DNA from 2 places in the Ancylobacter polymorphus genome. Region 1 is predicted to be linked to the other one. Evidence: predicted binding sites of a transcription regulator. Region 1 holds the regulator's gene; the other holds the start of a gene.

Region 1 (7,397 bases):
TTCGTCATCGGCAACGCCACGCGCATGTCGGCCTCGCTCTTCGCCCCCGGCGCCACCATCGCCTCCACCATCGCCAACGAGTTTCCGGAAGCCTCCACCGGCTCGCTGAAACTCCAGTCGCTGCTGGAACTGGGCTTCATCCTGTTCGTGATTTCGTTCATCGTGCTCGCGCTTTCGCGCCTGCTCGTCCGTTCCCGGCTCAAGGGCTGAGGGAGAGACACACATGGCATCCCTCGCCCGCCGCCGCGCCACCGACTACACGGTCAAGGTCATCAGCACCGGCTTCGCCGTGCTCTCGCTCATCCTGCTCGCCTGGATCCTGTGGACCCTGGTGATCCGCGGCCTGCCCGCGCTCGGCCCGCACGTCTTCACCAAGATCACCGCGCCTCCCGGCGCCGGCGGCGGCCTGCTCAACGCCATTGTCGGCTCGCTGATCCAGATCGGCGTCGCGCTCCTCATCGGCACGCCCATCGGCCTGATGTGCGGCACCTTCCTCGCCGAGAACGGCCGTGGAACCCAGATCGCCAACGCCGTGCGCTTCGTCAATGACGTGCTGCTCTCGGCGCCGTCGATCCTGATCGGCCTGTTCGTGTACCAGTTGCTGGTGGTGCCGTTCGGCGGCTTCTCCGGTTGGGCGGGGGCTATCGCGTTGGCGATCATCATCATTCCGGTCGTGGTCCGCACCACGGAGGACATGCTGAACCTGGTGCCGATCGGCCTGCGCGAAGCCGCCTTCGCGCTCGGCGCGCCGCAGTGGAAGGTGGTCACCTTCGTCACCTGGCGCGCCGCGCGCGCCGGCATCGTCACCGGCATCCTGCTCGCCGTTGCCCGCGCCGCCGGCGAGACCGCGCCGCTGCTGTTCACCTCGCTCGGCAATAATGGCTGGTCGATCAGCCTGAACGCGCCGATGGCCAGCCTGCCGATCGCCATCTATCAATACGCCGCCAGCCCGTTCGAGGACTGGGTCGCGCTGGCCTGGGCGGGCGCCCTGCTCATCACCGTCGGGGTTCTGACCCTGAACATCCTTTCCCGCCTCGTCCTGGCGAAGATGAAGTGAGACGGACCATGAATTTCGCACCCGAAACGTCGATCGACATCGCCTCCGCCGTCAACCGCGCCACCGCGCCGTCGGCCGAAGCCAAGATCAAGGTCGAGAAGCTGAACTTCTTCTACGGCGACAACCATGCGCTGAAGAACATCAATTTCGAAATCCCGGAAAAGCGCGTCACCGCGATGATCGGGCCTTCCGGCTGCGGCAAGTCCACGCTGCTGCGCATCTTCAACCGCATGTATCAGCTCTATCCCGGCCAGCGCGCGGAAGGGAAGATCCTGTTCGACGGCGCCGACCTGCTGAGCAAGGACCTCGATTCCACCGTCGTGCGCTCGCGCATCGGCATGGTGTTCCAGAAGCCGACGCCGTTCCCGATGTCGATCTATGACAACATCGCCTTCGGCGTGAAGCTGCATGAGCGCCTGTCGAAGGCGCAGATGGACGAGCGCGTCGAATGGTGCCTGCGCAAGGCGGCGATCTGGGAAGAGACCAAGGACCGCCTGCACACCTCGGCGCTCGGCATGTCGGGCGGCCAGCAGCAGCGCCTGTGCATCGCCCGCACCATCGCCGTGCGGCCGGAAGTGATCCTGCTCGACGAGCCCACCTCGGCGCTCGACCCGATCTCGACCTCGAAGATCGAGGACCTGATCGACGAGCTGAAGCAGGAATTCACCATCGTCATCGTGACGCACAACATGCAGCAGGCGGCGCGCTGCGCCGACATCACCTCCTTCTTCTATCTCGGCGAGCTCATCGAGGTCGCCGCTTCGAACGAGATCTTCACCAACCCGCGCGAAGCCCGCACCCGCGACTACATCACCGGCCGCTTCGGCTGAGCCCGCGACGAGAGAGGCCTGCCCCATGACCGAACATATCGTCTCGTCATTCGACACCGACCTGAAGGAACTCGGCCGCCGCGTGGTCGAAATGGGCGGACAGTCGGAGCGTCTGGTCGCCGATTCCGTGCAGGCGCTGGTCAAGCGCGACACCGAGCTGGCGCAGAAGGTGATCGTGCTCGACGGGCCGGTCGACCTCTTGCAGCGGGAGATCGAGGAAAAGGCGGTGCTCATCATCGCCCGTCGCCAGCCGCTCGCCGGCGATCTGCGCGAAATCGTCGCCGCCATGCGCATCGCCAACGACCTGGAGCGCATCGGCGACCTCGCCAAGAACACCGCCAAGCGCGTGCTCGCCCTCACCGGCGAATTCCACCCGCAGAAGCTGGTGCGCGGCGTGGAGCACATGTCCACCATCGTGCTCGAACAGCTGAAAGTGGTGCTCGACGCCTATGCCACGCGCGACGAGACGCGGGCGCTGGAAGTCTGGCAGCGCGATGGCGAGGTCGATGTGCTCTACACCTCGCTGTTCCGCGAGCTCCTCACCTATATGATGGAGGACCCGCGCAACATCTCGCTGTGCACGCATCTGCTGTTCTGCGCCAAGAACATCGAGCGTATCGGCGACCACGCGACGAACATCGCGGAAACCATCCATTATCTTGTCACCGGCCAGCTGCTCACCGAGGAGCGGCCGAAGCAGGATACCAGCAGCCTGACCAGCGTCGCGTTCCCGGCCTGACGCCGGCGACCCGCGAACGCTCGGGGACGACATCATGCCCACCAACATACTGATCGTGGAGGATGAGGAGCCCCTCACCCTCCTGCTCCGCTACAATCTCGAATCCGAAGGCTATTCGGTCGATAATGTCGGGCGGGGCGACGAGGCGGAGACAAGGCTGCGCGAAAGCGTGCCGGATCTCCTGATCCTCGACTGGATGCTGCCCGGTCTCTCCGGCATTGAGCTGTGCCGGCGCCTGCGCGCCCGGCCGGAAACCGAGCGCATGCCGATCCTCATGCTCACCGCCCGAGGCGAAGAGACCGAGCGCGTGCGCGGCCTCGCCACCGGCGCGGACGACTATGTGGTGAAGCCGTTTTCGGTGCCGGAGCTGGTGGCGCGGGTGCGCGCGCTGCTGCGCCGGGCCAAGCCCGAGCACATCTCCACCCTGTTGCGCGCCGGCGACATCGAGCTCGACCGCGAGACCAAGCGCGTTCACCGCGCCGGGCGCGAGCTGCATCTCGGCCCCACCGAGTTCCGGCTGCTGGAATTCCTCATGCAGTCGCCGGGCCGCGTCTATTCGCGCGAGCAGCTGCTCGACGGCGTGTGGGGGCAGGATGTCTATATCGACGAGCGCACGGTCGATGTGCATGTCGGCCGCCTGCGCAAGGCGCTGAACCGCCCGCGCCAGCCCGACCCGATCCGCACCGTCCGCGGCTCCGGCTATTCCTTCAACGAGATGTTCGCCCGCGCGCACTGAGCGCGCGCGCGAACGGCCCCGTTGACGCCGCCCCTCCTTGGCGCGGGCAGCGCGTCAACCCGCCGCTGGGGCGGGCGTCCGGTAGCGACTCTCGATCTCCAGCAGCCGCTGCTTGCGCCACAGCCCACCGCCATAGCCGGTGAGGGCGCCGTCGGTGCCGATGACGCGGTGGCAGGGAATGATCAGCGCCAGCTGGTTGGCGCCATTGGCCCGCGCCACGGCGCGGATCGCCGTCGGCGCGCCGATGCGGCGGGCGATGTCGGCATAGCTCGCCGTCGCCCCGGCCGGTATGCGCCGCAGCTCCGCCCAGACGGCGCGGGTGAAGGCGCTGCCGTCGAGCGCGACAGGCGTGGTGAATTCCGCCGAGCGGCCGGCGAAATAGGCGGTGAGTTCGCGGCGGATGCTCTCCGTCGGCGCATAGCTGCCGATCCCCAGCTCCCCCTTCACCCCCTTGCGCAGCCGGGCGATCTCCGCCGGCAGGCCGCGCCGCTCGACGAATTCGAGCAGATGCAGATGGGTGGTGCTGGAAATCGCGATCATGTCGCCGAGGGGCGTGCCGATCCAGTCGGCGAGCAGCCGCCCCTCGCCAGCGATCTCGCCCGGCGCGCAGCCGATTAGCCGGGCGAAGGCAGCACGGAAGGCGCTGGCTGACTGGAAGCCGGCCTCCTGCTGCGCGGCGATCACCGACCCGCCAAGCGCCAGCGTCTCGAAGCCCTCGCGCAGCCGCCGGTGGCGCGCCATGTCGAGGAACGTCATGCCGAAATGCCGCTTGAAGGCGCGGCGGACGGTGGAGAGGTCATAGCCGAGGCGCGTAATGTCCTCCTCGCCGAAGCGATAGGCCGGGCGCGCGTCCAGCGCGGCGAGCAGAGCGGCGATCATCGGATCGGCTTGCGCGGCCGGCTGCAGCGGATGGCAGCGCTTGCAGGGACGGAAGCCGGCTTCGATGCAGGCGCCGATGGTCGGGCGAAAGCTGCAATTTTCGATCAGCGGCTTGCGCGCCGGACAGGTGAGCCGGCAAAATATGCCCGTAGTGGCGACGCAGACATAGGCGCGCCCTTCATAGCGCGCGTCACGCGCGAGCAGCGCCTCATACAGCGTCGCCGCATCCGGCAAGGTGAGGTCGAACAGATCGTGGGTCGCATCGGTCAGCATGGGCCGACGCTAGCATCGCGCCGCCTCCCGCGCCGCCGGAAATCGGGCGTTTATTCGTCGCCCGTCCCGCTGCCGCCCTCCGGCCGGTTATGGCCCTTTTTCGGCCAGTTGTGCGAGAGCACGAAGTCGGAAATGCGCGGGGCGATTTCGGCGCGGAAGCGCGAGCCGTTGAACACGCCGTAATGGCCGACGGTCGGCTGGAGGTAATGCGCCTTCATATCGTCCGGCAGGCCGGAACATAGCGTCTGCGCCGCGCGGGTCTGGCCGATGCCGGAAATGTCGTCATTCTCTCCCTCGACGGTGAGCAGGGCGACATTGCGGATCTTCGACGGGTCGACCCGGGCGCCGCGATGGGTCATCCGCCCGCGCGGCAGCGCGTGGTCGATGAACACGGTCTGCAGCGTCTGCAGGTAATATTCCGCCGGCAGGTCCATGACCGAGAGATACTCGTCATAGAATTCGCGGTGCTTGGCGGCGGAATCGCCGTCGCCCTTGACGAGATGGCCGAACATGTCGGCATGCGCCTTCAGATGGCGCTCCAGATTCATCGCCATGAAGCCGTGCAATTGCAGGAAGCCGGGATAGACCTGCCGCATCACCCCGGCATTGGGCCAGGGCACGGTGGTGATGACATTGCGCTGGAACCAGTCAATGCCGCGCTCCTCGGCGAAATGGTTCACCGCCGTCGGGCTCTCGCGCGTGTCGATCGGCCCGCCCATCAGCACCATGGAGGCGGGCACATCAGGGTCGCCCAGCTCTTCCATCCGCGCGACGGCGGCGAGCACCGGCACCGCCGGCTGGCAGACGGCGAGCGCATGCACCCCGCCGCCGAGATGGTGGAAGATGTCGATGACATAGTCGATATAGTCGTCGAGGCTGAACGGCCCCTCCGACACCGGCACGTTGCGCGCATCGACCCAGTCGGTGATGTAGACATCGTGATTGGTCAGCAGCGTCTGCACCGTGCCGCGCAGCAGCGTCGCGTAATGGCCGGACAGCGGCGCGACGATCACCATGCGCGGCTGCGGCCGGCGCGGCTTGTGCGCGAAGTCGCGGCGGAAATGCAGCAGCTTGCAGAAGGGCCGCTCCCACACCGTCTCGATGGTGACGGGAACGCTGACGCCGCCAACATTGACCTCGTCAATGCCCCATTCCGGTTTGCCATAGCGCCGCGTCGTGCGCTCGAACATTTCCAGCGAGGCCGACATGGTCTTGCCGAAGCCGGTATGGCTGAGCGGGTTGGCCGGGTTGCGGTAGAACAGCCGCCCCGCGTCCGCCATGATGCGCAGCGGGTCGAGCGCGGCGTGGCCGAGTTCGAACATCCAGTACATAGGCCGCGTCAGCGCCGAAGCGGCTTCCAGCGTCACCTCGGGCGAGGCCACCGCTTCCGTCGCATCAGGCACATCGCCGAAAACGCCGATTGCCATGCTGTCCTCCGTCGTCCGCGCCTGTTTGGTACCGTCCCCGTGATCGGTCCCGGCCGGCCTTTCTTGTGCATTGCAGCATAAATAGGCTCTTTCACGCCCGCGTCAACGCGGCTCCACTCTCGCATGACAGCTTCACGAAAGGTTATAGAAAGCCGCGTCCCTCCGCGAAGGGGGCGCGAAGGGGCCTTTTCATGTCGCTTTCCCTCGACCATCCCATCGGCGAACGGTTTTTCGGCCTGCGGCTGGATACGCTGATCCGCCTGCGCTGGCTGGCGATTTCCGGCCAGACGGTCGCCATCGTCGTGGTGCAGTGGCTGCTCGGCTTCTCGCTGCCGATCGGCGCCAGCCTCGCCGTGGTGGCGCTGTCCGCCTGGCTCAACCTGGCGCTGAGGCTGCGCAATCCCGGCGCCCGGCGCCTGTCGGATGTGGAGGCGGCCTGGCTGCTCGCCTATGACATTCTGCAACTCGCCGCCCTGCTGTTCCTCACGGGCGGGCTGTCCAATCCCTTCGCGCTGCTGTTTCTCGCCCCGGTGCTGATTTCGGCGACGGCGCTTTCGCCGCGCACCACCATCCTGCTCGGCGTGCTGGCGGCGGTCTGCGCCGGGCTGGTCGGTTTCTGGCACATGCCGCTGCCCTGGGCGCCGAACGGCGCGCTCGGCGAGGTGCCGGAATTGCCGACGCTCTATCTCGTCGGCATCTGGCTGGGGCTCGCCATCGCCATCGCCTTCATGGGCGTGCATGCCTGGCGGGTGGCGGAGGAAACGCGCGAACTCTCCGAGGCGCTGGCGGCGACCGAGCTGGTGCTGGCCCGCGAGCAGCATCTCTCCGCGCTCGACGGGCTGGCGGCGGCGGCGGCGCATGAGCTCGGCACGCCGCTCGCCACCATCACCGTGGTGGCGAAGGAACTGGCACGTTCGCTGCCGCCCGACAGTCCGCTGAGCGAGGACATCAAGCTGGTGAGCGAGCAGGCCGAACGCTGCCGCGCCATTCTGCGCCGGCTGACCACGCTCGATTCCGGCGAGGCGCCGTTCGACCGCATGCCGATCTCGCACCTGCTGGAAGACGTGGTGGCGCCGCACCGCAATTTCGGCATCACCATCGCCGTCACCCTGCCCAATGGCGCGCCGGGCGAGCCGATCATCGCCCGCAATCCCGGCCTGCTCTACGGCCTCGGCAACATTGTCGAGAACGCCGTCGATTTCGCCGAAAGCCGCGTCAACATCGTCGCCAGCTGGAGCGAGGACGAGGTGACGATCTCCGTCACCGATGACGGGCCGGGCTTTCCCATCGAATTGCTGGACAGCATCGGCGCGCCCTATGTCACCAGCCGCGGCCGCAACCGCTGGAGGCGCGGCACGGAAAGCGAGGGCGAGGACCAGAACGGCCTCGGCCTCGGCGTGTTCATCGCCAAGACGCTGCTGGAGCGCACCGGCGCCGCGCTCACCTTCGTCAACCG
Region 2 (7,397 bases), 1.0 Mb from region 1:
CCCTTCGAGCAGTCGATCACGTCCTTCAGATCGTTGATGTCGTTGCGGTCGACATTGGTGACGATCAGCGAGTAGTAGCCCGAGGAACCGTCCGGCTTGGCGGTCTTGACGAACACTTCGCCATTGGCGCGGTCCACCGCTTCCATCGCCGACTTGTTGCCGAACCAGCCGATATCCACCTTCTTGAAGCGCATGCCCTCGATCACGCCGGCATAGTCACCGACGAAGAAGGGCTTCACCGGAATGCCGATGGCCTTTTCCATGTCCTTGAGCAGGGGCTCGAAGCTCTTGGCAAGGTTGGCCGAGGACTCGGTGGAGATGAAGCCGAAGTTCAGCTCCTTGATCTCTTCGGCGCGAACCGGGGTGCTCGCGAGAGCGGCCAGCGCGAGGCCGGCGGCGATGAGACGTTTCATGGGGGGTGCTCCTGTCAGGAAACGGTCTGGGTTTGGGGGGCGGCGTCGGCGGGCGCCGGCACCACGAACTGGCTGGGCAGGATCAGCTCCTCGGCGCTGGCGCCGTAGAGCTCGGTCAAAAAGGCCGCGTTGATCTGCGAGGCGGGCCCATCGAACACGACCTTGCCGGCGTTCATCGCCACGACGCGGTCGAAATAGGCGGTGGCGTAATCCACCTGATGCAGCGAGACGACCAGCGCGATGCCGTGGTCGCGGCTCATGGTCACCAGCGTGTCCATCACCCGCTTGGCGCTCTTGGGGTCGAGCGAGGCGATGGGCTCGTCGGCGAGCACCAGCCTGGCGCCCTGCACCAGCGCGCGGGCGATGGCGACGCGCTGCTGCTGGCCGCCGGAAAGCTCGCGGGCCCGCTTGGCGGCGTGCTGGGCGATGCCAACCTCGGCGAGCGCGGCATAGGCGGTGCGGCGCTCATCGGCATTGAACAGGCCGAGCGTGCCGCGCAGCGCGCTCATCCGCCCGAGCGCGCCGACCAGAACATTGGTCAGCACGGAAAGCCGGCCGGACAGCGCGAATTGCTGGAAGACGAGGCCGATATGACGGCGGGCGCTGCGCACCTCGCTGCTGAGCTTGCCGCCTTCCTGCACCTTGACGCCGAAGGAGTGCACGGCACCGGAACCGGCGCCGTTGCGGTCGGCCAGGATGAGGCCGGACGCGAGACGGATCAGCGTCGACTTACCGGAGCCCGAGGCGCCGATGAGGGCGACGCGCTCGCCGGGCTGAATGGTGAGCGAGACATTCTCCACCGCACGCATCTGCCCGTAGGTCTTGCTCACTCGGTCGAGTTGAAGGGCTGCCGCCATCGGAGCTCCGCCGGCCTGTTGAAGACCGGCTTGGGGTAGTCGCCCCCGGTGACGGGTGGATGAAGCCGGGGTTACAGTTTCATGACAGCCCCCATCCCGTTGCGGCAGGGCCTTGCGCCGCCTCAAAACGAGGGGCAGCCTCTGCGGTACAATGAGGCCGCCAAGCGCCGGCAAGGCGCTGCGAGGAGGAAGGCATGAAAGCGATTGGAAGGCTCGCCGCCGCCCTGATGGCGGTGGCTCTGGCGGCCGGCACCCCGGCCCGCGCCAGCGAGGGCCCGGATGAAGCGACGATAGCGCGCGACGCCTATATCTATCTCTATCCCCTCGTCACCATGGAAGTGACGCGCCAGCAGCTCATCAACCTGCCGCCGTCCTCCGGCCTCGGCGGGCCGATGAACGTGTTCGTCAATGTGCCGGGCTTTCCCACCGCCGAGATGAAGACGGTGGTGCGGCCGAATTTCGACACGCTCTATTCCTCCGCCTGGCTCGACCTCTCCGCCGGGCCGCTGGTGATCTCCGCCCCCGACACGCAGGGCCGCTATTACCTGCTGCCGATGCTGGACATGTGGACCGACGTGTTTGCCTCGCCGGGCTGGCGCACCACCGGCACGGCGGCGGCCGATTATCTCGTCACCCCGCCCGGCTGGACCGGCAACGTGCCCGCCGGCCTCACCCGCATCGCCGCGCCGACGCCCATTGTCTGGATCATCGGCCGCACCAAGACCGACGGGCCGGCCGACTACGCCGCCGTTCACAAGGTGCAGGCCGGCTTTCGCGTCACCCCGCTCGCCGCCTGGGGCCGCGCGCCGGAGCCGCCGCCGGTGCAGAAGATCGACCCCGCCATCGATGTGAAGACCCCGCCGAAGCTGCAGGTGGACGGCATGAGCGGCCCCGTCTTCTTCGCCAAGGCGGCCGAACTCTTGAAGCTGCACCCGCCGCACCTCACCGATGAGCCGATCGTCGCCCAGATGAGGCGTCTCGGCCTCGTGCCCGGCGCGTCCTTCGACGCGAGTGCGCAGTCGCCTTCGGTGAAGGCCGCCATCGACGCCGCCCCTGCCCGCGCGCAGGAACTGATGGCGTGGAAAGTGCCGACGCTCGCCGATGTGGTGAACGGCTGGAGCATGAATGTCGACACGATGGGCGTGTATGGCAATTACTACCTCAAGCGCGCCATCGTCGCGCAGCAGGGCCTCGGCGCGAATCTGCCGGAAGACGCCATCTATCCCCTCAACTTCGTCGATGCCGGCGGGCACCCGCTCGACGGAACGCACCGCTACACGCTGCGCTTCCCGCCCGGCCAGCAGCCGCCGGCGGATGCGTTCTGGTCGGTCACGCTCTATGACGCGGCCGGCTATCAGGTCGCCAACCCGCTCGACCGTTTCGCCCTGTCGAGCTGGATGCCGCTGAAGACCGAGCCGGATGGCACGCTGGTGCTCTACATCCAGCCCGACAGCCCCGGTGCGGACCGCGAATCGAACTGGCTGCCGGCGCCGAAGGGCCCGTTCAACCTCACCATGCGCCTCTACGCCCCGCGCACCGACGCGCTGACCGGGCGCTGGAATCCGCCCGCCGTCACGCGCGCCGGCGCGGTGCTGCCGCTCGGCACGCCGTGAACGCCGCCCGCGATTGACAGCGCCCCGTTCCCCGGCTCCAACTGCCGCCGGGGAACGGGGATGCGGGAGAAGGCTCTTCCGCCGCACGGGGGAATGGGCGCATGTATTACGTGTTGGTCGCGGTGACGATGGTTGTGGCGCCGCTGATGAGCATCGCGGCCGAGTACCCCAACATCACCGGGCTCGGCGCCTTCATCGTCATCGCCACCAAATGGTTCGCCTTCTGGGCGGTGGGCGTGCGGCTGCTGCTGGCGGGCCTGTCGCAGATTCTCAAGCCCGGCTTCACCCTCAAGGGCATTCTCGGCGTCGACGCGCCGGCCGCGCATGTGGTGGTGCAGGAACTCGGCTTCGCCAATGTCTCGCTCGGTCTCGCCGGTCTGCTGTCGATCCTGTTCTCGATCTGGGCGCTGCCGGTGGCCTTCATCGGCGGGCTGTTCCTCGGCCTCGCCGGCATCAATCACCTGATGCGCCCGCACCGCACCATGCACGAGAACGTCGCCATGGTGACCGACCTCTGGGCCGCCGCCATCCTGCTCGCCGTGTTCCTGTTCAGCCTGTTTTGAAGCAGGCCGCGCCTGCGCGCGGCAAGAGCGAACCAAGGCCGCGCCTCAGCGCGGGAAAAGCCAACAAAGGCCGCGCCTCAGCGCGGCCGGAACCCGACATAGCCGCCCTCGCCGTCGAACAGCACGTCGAAGCCGTTCAGGAGGTGGTAGCTGGTGTTGACGAAGGTGCGGTCCGCCGCCACCCGCAGATGGATGGCGCTCGGCGTCACCGGCCCGCCATCGCCAGCGCTGAAGCTGTAGAGCGGGAAGGCGCTCTCTTCCGTGCCGATGCTGATGGCGACCTGCGTGCCCGGGGGCAGCGTGCCTTGCGCGCCCTGCGCCTGCGCTTCCGGCACGGTCATGTACATCACCGAGACGCCGGTATCGACCAGCACCGTGCCGCAGGCCGGCGGCGTGGTGCCGTTCAGCGAGATGCAGGCGGGCAGCGGCGCCCAGTCCGTGCCATCGGGCCGGCGGGCGAGCTTCACATAGCGGAAGGCGCCGCGCGTATTGGCGGCGGTGAGCCCCACATGCACGCCCTCGGGCGAGAGAATATAGCCCTGCCGCCGCTCAGCCCCGGTCACATGCAGCAGCGGGTTCTTGTCCGGCGTGCTCTGACTCTGGCTGTCGCCCTCGCGCGCGAAGCCGACGCCGACCATGGCGATGTTGCGCGGCGAGGTGGTGGGCTGGCAGACCCGGGCATAGTCGAGGCACTGCACCTCGGTGACGACGAGCACCGGTAGCGGATCGGTGGTGACGCTCGCCCCCTCGCGGCCGGAAAGCGTGACCGGCATCACCACCCACTGGCCCAGCATCACCCGGCCGGAGCTGGAATAGGTGAGCTTGGCCGGCCCCAGCGAGGGCATGGTCTCGAAGCCGGGCACGAATTCGGCCGCCACCACGATGCCGGTGGAGCCGGAATCGATCACCGCCCGCAGCGGCCGCCCGCCGAAGGAGAGGCCGATGCGCGGCACACCGTCGATCTCGCCCGGCTCGGCGTTGAGGTAACGCAGGAACAGCCCTTCGCGGTAGGGCGCGTAGTCGGGCTTCTCCTGCGCCCGCGCCGGCAGGCCGGCCCCCATCAACAGGCTGGCCCCGATCGCCAGGGCGGCGAGAACACGGCTCCGCATGGTCGTTCCTCACATATTGGGATAGTTCGGCCCGCCACCGCCTTCCGGCGCCACCCAGGTGATGTTGCGGTTCGGGTCCTTGATATCGCAGGTCTTGCAGTGGACGCAGTTCTGCGCGTTGATGACGTAGCGCGCCCCCGCGCCCTCCTCCACCCATTCATAGACGCCCGCCGGGCAGTAGCGCGCCGACGGCCCGGCATAGACATCGTGCTCGGAGGCCTTCTGCACCGCCATGTCGGCGACTTTGAGGTGGATCGGCTGGTCTTCCTCATGATTGGTGTTGGACAGGAACACCGAGGACAGCCGGTCGAAGGAAACCACGCCGTCCGGCTTGGGGTAGTCGATCCGCTTGGCCTGCGCGGCCGGCACCAGCGTCGCCGAATCCGGCTTGCCATGGCCGAGCGTGCCGAAGGGCGAGACGCCCAGCAGCGTGTTCAGCCACATATCGACCCCGCCCAGCGCGATGCCGATGGCGGTGCCGAGCTTCGACCACAGCGGCTTGGCGTTGCGCACCTTCCACAGATCGCGCCCGATGGCGGATTGGCGCCAGCCGGCCTCATAGCCCGCGAGTTCGTCATGCTGGCGCCCCTCGTCGAGCGCCTTCGCCACCTCGGCGGCGGCGAGCATGCCGGAATGCACCGCGTTGTGGCTGCCCTTGATGCGCGGCACATTGACGAAACCGGCGGCGCAGCCGATCAGCGCCCCGCCGGGAAACACCAGCTTCGGCACCGACTGATAGCCGCCCTCGGTGATGGCGCGGGCGCCATAGGAAATCCGCTTGCCGCCCTCCAGCGTCTCGCGCACCAGCGGATGCGTCTTGAAGCGCTGGAACTCCTCGAAGGGCGACAGATAAGGGTTGGCGTAGTTGAGGTGGACGACGAAGCCCACCATCACCTGCCGGTCCTCCATATGGTAGAGGAAGGAGCCGCCGCCGGTGGCGTTGTCGAGCGGCCAGCCGAAGGAATGCTGCACCAGCCCCGGCCGGTGCTTGTCCGCCGGCACGGTCCACAATTCCTTGAGGCCGATGCCGTATTTCTGCGGCTCGCGCCCGGCATCGAGCCCGTAATGGGCGATGAGCTGCTTGGAGAGCTGGCCGCGCGCGCCTTCCGCGAACAGCGTGTATTTCGCCCGCAGCTCCATGCCGCGGGTGAAGCGGTCGGTGATCGCGCCGTCGCGGCCGATTCCCATGTCGCCGGTGGCGATGCCGACGACCGCGCCATCCTCATAAAGCACCTCGGCGGCGGCGAAGCCGGGATAGATCTCGACGCCCAGCCCCTCCGCCTTGGCCGCAAGCCAGCGGCAGACATTGCCGAGCGAGCCGATATAGGCGCCGTGATTGTTCATCAGCGGCGGCATCAGCGCATTGGGCAGGCGCAGCGATCCGGCGGGGCCGAGGAAATAGAAGCGGTCATCCGTGACCGGCGTCTTCAGCGGCGCGTCGGCCTCGTCGCGCCAGTGCGGGAACAGCATGTCGAGACCGGAAGGATCCACCACCGCGCCGGAGAGGATGTGCGCGCCGACCTCCGAGCCCTTCTCGACCACCACCACCGAGAGGTTTTCGTCCAGCTGCTTGAGCCGGATCGCCGCCGCGAGCCCCGCCGGCCCCGCGCCGACGACCACCACGTCGAACTCCATCGCCTCGCGTTCGGGCAGTTCCGCCGCATTCATTCCGTCTCTCCGCTCCCGCCGGGTGCTGATTGGACTTCTTCCACGCTTGCCCCGGCCTGACAACTCTCCCCGCGACGGATAGGATCACCCTTCCGACGGGATAGAATGCACCTGATGAGTTCGACACTTAGCGACGACTGGGCGGGCGACCGCGACGCCCTCGCCGACATTCTCGCCTTCCATCTGGAGGCGGGGGTCGATGTCGCGCTGGGCGAAGAGCCGGTGAACCGCTTCGCCGAGAGCGAGGCGAGCCGCGCCGCCCCATCCACCGCCCCGGCACGCGAGGCCGCGCGCCCGGCGCTGGCCCGCGCGCCCGCCTCCCCCCCGGTGGGCGAGCCGGCCGCGCGCCGCCCCGCCGCGCCCACCCCTGCTTTGCTCAGCCCTGCCGCCCCGCCGCCGCCGGATGTCGCCGCGCTGGAAGCCCGCGAAGCCGCCGCCTCCGCCCCGGACCTCGACGCGCTGCGGGCGCTGCTGGAGCGCTTCGACGGCTGCCCGCTCAAGCACACCGCCACCCGCCTCGTCTTCGCCGATGGCAACCCGGCGGCGCGGCTGATGCTGGTGGGTGAGGCGCCGGGGCGCGAGGAGGATATCGAGGGCAAGCCCTTTGTCGGCCGCTCCGGCAAGCTGCTCGACCGCATGCTGGCGGCGATCGGCATCGACCGGACGAGCGCCTATATCGCCAATGTCGTGCCCTGGCGCCCGCCGGGCAACCGCACGCCGACCCCGCAGGAAACCGCCATCTGCCTGCCCTTCATCCGCCGGCAGATCGAGCTGGCGAAGCCGGACATCCTCGTCTGTCTCGGCGGCCCGTCGGCGCAGACCCTGCTCGGCATACGCGAAGGAATCACCAAGGCGCGGGGGCGCTGGATGGAGTACGACACCGGCAGCCGGGTCATCCCCGCGCTCGCCACCTTCCACCCCGCCTATCTCCTGCGCACGCCGCTGGGCAAGCGCATGGCCTGGCGCGACCTGCTCGCCATCGAGGCGAAGCTGGCGGAAAAGCCAGGCGCACCATAGGTTTCGCGGCCGCTCGGGCGTGCACCCCAGACAATTTGACCACAGTGCGGCTGATTTGAGTCATTCCATTGACGCGCCCGGGGGCTTACCCTGCCGCCGTCACCCTCGCTGGTGGTGACGGCGGAGTGTGAGCGATGGAACTAGATCCCACAATGTT

The links. Region 1 encodes PhoB, which activates phosphate uptake and scavenging genes when phosphate is short. Its sites were predicted from a motif close to TGTCATNNANCTGTCAT; they were not measured.
Region 2: a site for PhoB is predicted at 1,341-1,357, ahead of phnC (phosphonate ABC transporter ATP-binding protein). Genes of this name have one in related genera too.

Annotation. Positions count from the first base shown of each region.
Region 1 covers NZ_CP083239.1:990,208-997,604, reverse strand. Annotated here, with positions in the region: gene pstC (phosphate ABC transporter permease subunit PstC) at 1-210, shown strand, start outside; gene pstA (phosphate ABC transporter permease PstA) at 224-1,057, shown strand; gene pstB (phosphate ABC transporter ATP-binding protein PstB) at 1,066-1,887, shown strand; gene phoU (phosphate signaling complex protein PhoU) at 1,913-2,626, shown strand; gene phoB (phosphate regulon transcriptional regulator PhoB) at 2,661-3,362, shown strand; gene K9D25_RS04630 (bifunctional transcriptional activator/DNA repair enzyme AdaA) at 3,417-4,514, opposite strand; gene K9D25_RS04625 (polyhydroxyalkanoate depolymerase) at 4,565-5,941, opposite strand; gene K9D25_RS04620 (ActS/PrrB/RegB family redox-sensitive histidine kinase) at 6,133-7,397, shown strand, end outside.
Region 2 covers NZ_CP083239.1:4,349,293-4,356,689, forward strand. Annotated here, with positions in the region: gene phnD (phosphonate ABC transporter substrate-binding protein) at 1-413, opposite strand, end outside; gene phnC (phosphonate ABC transporter ATP-binding protein) at 428-1,270, opposite strand; gene K9D25_RS20840 (DUF1254 domain-containing protein) at 1,465-2,883, shown strand; gene K9D25_RS20845 (hypothetical protein) at 2,985-3,446, shown strand; gene K9D25_RS20850 (hypothetical protein) at 3,524-4,555, opposite strand; gene K9D25_RS20855 (electron transfer flavoprotein-ubiquinone oxidoreductase) at 4,565-6,223, opposite strand; gene K9D25_RS20860 (uracil-DNA glycosylase) at 6,338-7,240, shown strand; gene K9D25_RS20865 (cytochrome ubiquinol oxidase subunit I) at 7,375-7,397, shown strand, end outside.